One region of the Novosphingobium pituita genome, then DNA from elsewhere that is predicted to be linked to it. Evidence: riboswitches for the same ligand, from Rfam matches in the RefSeq annotation. Region 1 holds a riboswitch; the other holds the start of a gene.

Region 1 (3,992 bases):
TCGCACAGCGGGCTGGTGACCGAGAAGCACGAGACATAGTTGACGAGATTGCGCGTGTCGCGGCGGAAGAACGTGAGCCCGGCGCGGAACGTGCCCTCGGGGCTGACATAGCTGATCCCCGCGTCATAGCTGCGGCTGCGCTCGGGGCGCAGGTCCGGGTTGCCATAGTCGGGCGAGAGCAGCTGATAGAGCGTGGGCGCGCGGAAGCCTTCGCCATAGCTGGCGTTCAGGCGCACCCCGCGCACGACCTCGACCGTGCCGTTGGCGCCCAGGCTCCAGTTGCCGCCGAACCGGCTGTGGCTGTCGTAACGCCCGCCCACGGCCAGGCTGGCCTTCTTGCCATACCAGCCGAGCAGCGCATGGCCGCTGGTCAGGCTGGCGGTCTGGTGGCTGTCATACGTGCTCGAAAAACTGGTCCATTCGTTGTCGGCGCCGAAATCGAGCGCGAAGTCGGCAGGCAGGTCATAGCGCCCGGTCATTTCGACGCGCTGGCTGCGGCCATTGTAGCCATATTCGAACGTGTCGTCGGCCCCGCCGGTGAACGTGCGGCGGTGAGTGATCGCGGTGCTGTAGCCGCCATCGAGGGTCAGTTTGCTGCCCGCATAGTGAAACCCGGCATGGCCGAAGAACTGCCGCGTGAGCGCATATTCGCTGGTGTCGCCAAAGTTGAAGTTGGCGTCATAGCCGTCGATGTCGGTCCGGCCGTCGGCATAGCGCGCATTGGCGACCAGCGAGAACGTGTCGGTCAGGTTGACGCGGGCCTTGCCGCCCACGCGCCACTGGTTGTAGCCGTCGCGCTCGGTCCCGCTCGACGCGGCCGAGATGCCGTTGGTGCCCACGTAGCCGCCATCGAGCGAGATCGCATAGCCATCGCGCTTCACGCCCGCGATTGCATCGACATCATAGCTCCCGCGCGAGCCTCCTTCGGCAGACACTTCCGCGCCATTGATCTCGCGCGTGGTCAGCGCGATCACGCCGCCCATCGCCGCGCTGCCCCAGATGATCGAGTTCGAGCCGCGCAGAACCTCGACGCGCCCGATCGAGCCGCTCGACAGCGTGCCGAAATCGAACCCGCCCGAAGGCAACGAGGTATCCTCGACGCGTACCCCGTCGACGAGGACCAGCGTGTGCTGGCCTTCATCGCCGCGCAGGCGCACCGCCGTCTGCGAACCCAGCCCGCCCGTGCGCGAGAACGTGAGGCCCGGCACGCGTTCGAGCACACGGGTCAGGTCGGGGCCCTGCACCGACTGGATCGTTTCGAGCGGAACGACAGTGATCGCCTGGCCGGTCTGGTCGAGCGGGCGGTCGCTGCCGGTGCCCAGCACGGTGATCTGCTGGCCGATCTGGCCCGGATCGATCGCAGACGCATCAGGGGCCGGAGCGTCAGGGGCCCCGGCACCGGGAGCAGGCGCCTGCTGGGCGAGCGCGCTTCCCTGTGGCACGGCCTGTGCCAGCGCCAGCCCGCAGGCCAGCGCGATCAGTGATGTCTTCATGTCTTTTCCTCCCGGCCCATGGACTTGTTGCCGTCCATGGCGGGAGGTCCGCCGGGCCAATGGCGGAAAGACTCACCACGCTTGCGTCCGGTACACCCCGCCCGGCCGCGGAACGACCACACACCGGCAGGTTTCCTGGCTCTCCGGGTCATCGCGACACACCGGCCTTCCCGACCCTGTAACCGGGCCAGTGGCACACGAGGGTGCGGCGCTCGTCCGGATACAGTTGCGGGGGCAGCGCCGGTGGTCCGGCTTCCCTCTTAGCCTGCACGCAAAGGCAGGCACCGGTGGCGTCTGTCCGAGCCGATAGCGCCGCGCACCCACCACGGCAAGAAAAAGCCGTTAACCTGCATCGGATAAGCCGTTAACGCCCGGACCGGGGCCTGTGTCTATTCGGGACGCAGGCAATTGTCCGGGTGCATTGCCCGCCCATGGTGCTAGCGGCAGGCAGACCAAGAAGGCTTCTTTCCCGTTTCATGACCCAGCCCTTTCCCCTGCTCCCGCCCGAAGCGCTCGTGCCGCCGCTGGCGCCGCGCGCCCGCGCGGATCAGGCTGCGCTGCGGCAGGAAGCCGGGGAAAGGCTCGCCACGCTGGTCCTGCCCGAAGTACCGCCCCGCGACTTCACCGGGCGCATCCGCCGCCGCGACATGGTCTCGTGGCGCCACCAGCATCGCCGGGCCGGGGTCATCCGCGCCCGCGCGGGGGGCATTGCCGCCATCGGTGCGCTCGGCCTCGTGCTGGGCGCGCTGGGCTGGGGCGAGCCGGGGATCGACCGCGCCGCCGCCGCGCAAAGTCGCGACGACAGGCTGCAAGCCATGGCGGCCCCCGACCAGCCCGCCACGCAACCGAGGCCCACGCGCGATGGCACGCAGGCCGATCCACGCAGCGCGCAGAACAGCCCCGAGGCCTCCGGCAACTGGGCCAGTCGCCTGTGGAACGAACACTTCGCCGCGATCCACTCCGACGCCGCCGCCTCGCCTTTCGCGTCAGGGCCTTTCGCGTCAGGGCCTTCCGCGACAGGTTTTCCCGCAGCGCCGGGCGTCGCCCGTCCGCTGTTCGCCGCGGGCGACGCGCAGGATCGCTGGCGCGCGCTGCAATGCCTGACCGCCGCGATCTATTACGAGGCCGCCTCCGAGCCGGAAAACGGACAGCGCGCGGTCGCCCAGGTCGTCCTCAACCGCGTGGCCCATCCCGCCTTTCCGAAAACCGTGTGCGGCGTGGTCTATCAGGGCTCCGAGCGCCCCGGCTGCCAGTTCAGCTTCGCCTGCGACGGGGCCATGGCCCGGCGCCCGATGCCCGTGGTGTGGGACCGTGTGCGCCGCATCGCCGCACAGGCGCTGGACGGACAGGTCTATGCCCCGGTGGGGCTGGCCACCCACTATCACACCAGCGCGGTCCACCCCGGCTGGGCCGACAGCCTCGCCTTCATCGGCACGATCGGTGCCCATCGCTTCTACCGGTGGTCGGGCGCCGCCGGGCTTCAGGCCGCCTTCCGGGGCATCTATCACGGGGGCGAACCCCTCGCCGCGCCCCATCCGCGCAGCTGGACCTCGGTCGCAGCCGACATCGCCGATCCGCTGACCCTCGAACAGGCCTTCGAACAAGGCCGCATGGCCGCCCTCGACAAGAGCCTTCCGGCCCAACCCGCGCTCGCCCCGTCTCATGCCCCGCTTCATGCCGGCACCGCGCACGAAGGCATGAGCGGACGCAGCCCGGCAGCCTCCGCTCCGCTGCCGCAAGCGGGGCCCGCCGCTCCCGCCCTGCGCCCCGAAGCCAGCGCGATCTACGAGAACGCCGGCAAGTGGATCGCCCAACCCGGCAGTTGACGTGCGCCCTTTCCCGGTGACGCCCCTTTTTGGGGTGACGGCCCTTTTTGGGTAGCTGATCGTCACGAAACGGCAGGGCAACAGTCAACAGGATATTTACCGTCTCGTCTCACGCCCTGTTAGCGCGTGCAAAAGTATCAGGACGGAAGCGGCCGTGCAGATTTCATCCCGATCCGCCCGGCGCTCCACGAAAACAGACCATACAAAAACAAACCATCAGCCGAAAATCGGCGTCGCACACACAATTCGGAGACCCCGCGCATGCTGCGCTTTGCCCCCCGATATGGCATGATCTCGCCCTGTCTCCGCCGCCCTGCCGGCCGGGTGCCGCAGGCCGTCAACGACAATCCGGCTTCCTTGCGCCCCACGACGATGTCCCCCCACACGCTGGGCCCCCGCACGCTGGCCTCGCTGCGGGGCCCCACCCGCCACGCGGCCCCGCGCTCCGAACCGATCGGCCTGCCGGCCCCCACGCGCGAGGATGAAAAGGCCCTGCTGGCCGCCGCGCTGCGCCTGTTTGCCAGCCATGGCCACGCCGCCGCCCGCCAGGCCGCGCGCGCGGCGCGCGCCGCAGCCGACAACGACGACCAGGCGCTGATGCACTGGTGGACGGCCGTGTGCCACACCCTCGACCGCAACCAGGCCCATGCCCTGCGCCGCCATCTGGCCGAAC
Region 2 (3,992 bases), 460 kb from region 1:
AATCTCTTTCCATGTCCGGCAAGGCAAACGCATGCCGGGCAAACATTCCGGGACCAGAAACTCTCAGGCAAACCCTGTTTGCGCTGTCACGACCGAGCATTGTCCGGGACAGACCGGTCGCCGATCGTCACAACCACCGGCTCAAGCCCGTCGACCTGCCCGACCAGACGCGCGCCCACGCCCACCGCGCCGACCCCGGCGGGCGTGCCGGTGAAGATGAGGTCGCCCGGCTGCAAGGCCTGCCAGCGCGAGAGTTCCGCGACGAGTTCGGCCTCGCCCCAGATCATCGCGCCAAGGTGGCCCGACTGGACACGCACGCCATCGACATCGAGCGTGATCGCGCTGTCCCCGTCGAGCGGGGCGCCCCCCGGCGTGATCGCCCCGACCGGCCCGGCGCCATCGAAGCTCTTCGACATGTCCCACGGACGGCGCGCCGCCTTGGCCTCGTCCTGACGGTCGCGGCGGGTAAAATCGATCCCCACGGCATGGCCGAAGACATGATCGGCCACGGCCTCGGGCGCGATGTCAGCGCCGCCAACGCCAATGGCCACGACGAGTTCGATCTCGTGGTGCAGGTTGGCGGTCTGCGTCGGGTAGGGCAGGTTCGCCCCTTGCGCACCGCCTGCGTCGAGAATGGCGTGGGGCCCCTTGGTGAAGAAGAACGGCGCCTCGCGCACCGGATCGGCGCCCATCTCGCGGGCATGATCGGCATAGTTGCGCCCCACGCAGAAAATCCGCCCGACCGGAAAACGGGCCGTGCTGCCCACGACAGCCAGGCTGGGCGCGGGAGGAAGCGAAGGGACAGGCATTTCAGTCATGGCCGATTTGTGCGGCATGGCGCCTGCGCTTTCAAGCGCGTTTGCGGGTAAAAACAGGGGTTCTGCGCCGCAAACGCCCTGACCTGCGTTTTTTGCGCAAGTTTGCGCGCGCCTTTTGCCCGTTCCGCATTACAACACCCGTAAACAGCCGGGCCCGTTTCCGCCCCCAATTTCCGCCAAGGAGCATCCCATGACCGCCCTCATCGCTTCACCCCGTTTCCTCGCTTCACGCAGCAAGGCCCTGTTTATGCTTGGCTCTCTTGGCACCCTGGCCCTTGCTGCCAGCGCGGTTCCGGCACAGGCCGCACTTCCCGCAGGCACCATCGCGCCTGATTTCACGCTCAAGGCCGCGCAAGGGGGCAAGGCCATGGACTTCTCGCTCAGGAAGAGCCTGAAGAAGGGCCCCGTCGTGCTCTATTTCTTCCCGGCGGCCTTCACCAGCGGCTGCACGATCGAGGCCCATGCCTTTGCCGAGGCAACCGATGCCTTCAAGGCCCAGCACGCCACCGTGATCGGCGTGACGGCTGGCAACATCGAGCGCGTAGCCGAATTCTCGAAAGTCGAATGCCGCGACAAGTTCGCCGTCGCCGCCGACCCCGGCGCCCGGATCGCGGGGCTCTACAAGAACCAGATTTCCTTTAATGGCCAGACACTTTCCGACCGGACTTCCTACGTCATCGCACCAGACGGCAAGATCGTGTCGAGCTATACCGACCACAATCCGCTGACCCACATCGAAAAGGCCATGGCTGCGGTCAAGACCTGGAACGCCAGCCACCGCTGAGCGCCCTCCAACGCCACTGCGGCCCCCATGCGGGCCGGATGCGGGCTTGACCTTGATGGGCCCGCGTCGATAAATGGCCTTCCAGATCGTGCCGGTGCCCCAAACGGGGCTTAATCGGGAATACGGTGCGGGCGCCTGCGGGCGCCCCAATCCGTGGCTGTCCCTGCAACTGTAAGCGGAGAGCGCGATGCTTACGTCTTCCCCCGCATCGAGGGGGAGGCAGCCACTGGACCGGACGCAAAATCATGCGAGGTCTGGGAAGGCAAGCATCAAGCGATGACCCGCGAGCCAGGAGACCTGCCGGCATCCGGTCGCTCACGCCATGGTCCAGGGGATGGCCAGGGCACGGTGAACTCGCCCCCGGCAAACTGCGTCCGGGTGAACTCCGTCAGGGCGACGCTGTAGCGGCTCGAACCGGCTGCGCGGAAGGCTGTGCCTTGCGCGTGGACGGCTTCGGGCCTTGTCGTCCTTTTGCCGAAAGTTCGCCCCGCGATGGCTGTCTCTTTCTCCCGTTTCTTCCATGGCGCCCCGCTCAAGCGCCGCATCCTCATCCTGCTCGCCGCCCTGGTCCTCGCCAATCTGGCGGCATGGGCCTGGGCGCTGGGCGCCCTGGGCGCGCAGCCGCTGCTGCTGGGCACCGCCGCGCTCGCCTGGAGCCTTGGCCTGCGTCACGGGGTCGATGCCGATCACATCGCGGCCATCGACAATGTCACGCGCAAGCTCATGCAGCAGGGCCAGCGCCCGATCGCGGTGGGCTTCTGGTTCGCGCTCGGCCATTCGGGCATCATCGCCGCGCTTTCGGTGGCGGTCGCGCTCACGGCCAATGCGCTCAGCCGCTTTGAAGCCTTCCGCGAAGTGGGCGGCGTTCTGGCCACGGGCATTTCGGCCTTCTTCCTGTTTGCCATTGCCGGGCTCAACCTCGCGATCCTGCGTTCGGTCTGGCAGGCCTTCAGGCGCGCACGCGCCGGTCTTCCCCACGACGAGGAGAGCCTCGACATGCTGCTCGCCTCGCGCGGGGGGCTGGCAAGGTTGCTGCGCCCGCTGTTCGGCCTTGTCAGCAAGAGCTGGCACATGGCCCTGCTCGGCTTCCTGTTCGGGCTGGGCTTCGACACGGCCACCGAAGTTGCCATTCTGGGGCTCTCGGCCAATCAGGGCGCCGATCATCTGGCGCTGGGCACGATGCTCGTCCTGCCCGCCCTGTTTGCCGCAGGCATGGCGCTGGTCGATACGCTCGACGGGGTGATCATGCTGGGCGCCTATCGCTGGGCCTTCGTCAAGCCAATCCGCAAGCTTTACTACAACATCACCATCACGGCGATCTCGGCGCTGGTGGCCATCGTGATCGGCGGGATCGAGACATGCGCGCTGATCGGCGACAAGCTGGCGCTCACCGGCTGGCCCTGGAACATGGCCGCAAAGGCTGCCTCACACTTCAACGCGCTGGGCTTTGCGATCATCGGCCTGTTTGCCGGGTGCTGGCTCATCAGTTTCGCGATCTATCGCTGGAAGCGACTGGACGAAATCGACATTTCCGCCTCCGCCTGACATTGGGCCTCATCTGCCCGCCCTCATCTCCACGATTGCACAGTGGCGGCGATGCGGCTAGGAGCACTCCCGAAAGCACGGAGCCTGTCCTACAAGGATTGGCCCCATGCCTTCACATCAGACTCGCGCCGGTGCCCCGAAAGGGGCTTAATCGGGAATGCGGTGAGGAGAAAAGGCGCCTTGCGCCTGTTCCCCAAATCCGCGGCTGTCCCTGCAACTGTGAGCGGATAGCGCGATGCATGGCCCCTTCGACGGGGCAGCCACTGGAGGCCGCAGGAACGCGGCGCTGGGAAGGCATGCATCAAGCTGTGACCCGCAAGCCAGGAGACCTGCCGGCGCACCGGTCGCTCTTGCCCGGGTCCAGGGGATGGCCAAGGCACGGTAACACTTCCGTCTGAGCGACGAAAACCATGTGGCCGGAGCTGCATGGGCCGTGCGGTCTCGGGCGATTTTCGCGCCTGCCCCTTGCCGTGCGCCAGCCGGACAGCCTTGTGTCCGGTACGCTCCGCCCTGTCTCGCTCGGGCGCGGGGAGTGTGTGCATATGGCCGATCTGGGCCCCGATCTGGGCAAAGTGCCCGTCACCATCGTCACCGGCTTTCTGGGCGCGGGGAAGACCACTCTCATCAGCCACCTGATCCGCCATGCGGGCGGGCGGCGGCTGGCCGTGGTGGTCAACGAATTCGGCACGCTGGGGGTCGATGGCGACATTCTCCAGTCCTGCGCGATCCCCGATTGCCCGGCGGAAAATATCGTCGAGCTGGCCAATGGCTGCATCTGCTGCACGGTCGCCGATGATTTCATCCCGACTGTCGAGCGCCTGCTCGCGCTCGAACCCCGGCCCGAT

The links. Region 1 has a riboswitch for cobalamin ahead of SBI20_RS00250 (TonB-dependent receptor plug domain-containing protein). Riboswitches for the same ligand answer to the same signal wherever they lie in the genome.
Region 2: linked by a shared signal. The riboswitch ahead of SBI20_RS02370 (HoxN/HupN/NixA family nickel/cobalt transporter) and the one ahead of SBI20_RS00250 (TonB-dependent receptor plug domain-containing protein) in region 1 are both predicted to bind cobalamin.

Annotation. Positions count from the first base shown of each region.
Region 1 is NZ_BTFW01000001.1:49,804-53,795, reverse strand. Features, by position in the region: gene SBI20_RS00250 (TonB-dependent receptor plug domain-containing protein) at 1-1,493, opposite strand, end outside; cobalamin riboswitch at 1,602-1,797, opposite strand; gene SBI20_RS00245 (cell wall hydrolase) at 1,970-3,319, shown strand; gene SBI20_RS00240 (hypothetical protein) at 3,581-3,992, shown strand, end outside.
Region 2 is NZ_BTFW01000001.1:513,243-517,234, reverse strand. Features, by position in the region: gene SBI20_RS02380 (fumarylacetoacetate hydrolase family protein) at 87-809, opposite strand; gene SBI20_RS02375 (peroxiredoxin) at 1,066-1,602, shown strand; cobalamin riboswitch at 1,680-1,921, shown strand; gene SBI20_RS02370 (HoxN/HupN/NixA family nickel/cobalt transporter) at 2,095-3,147, shown strand; cobalamin riboswitch at 3,260-3,498, shown strand; gene cobW (cobalamin biosynthesis protein CobW) at 3,690-3,992, shown strand, end outside.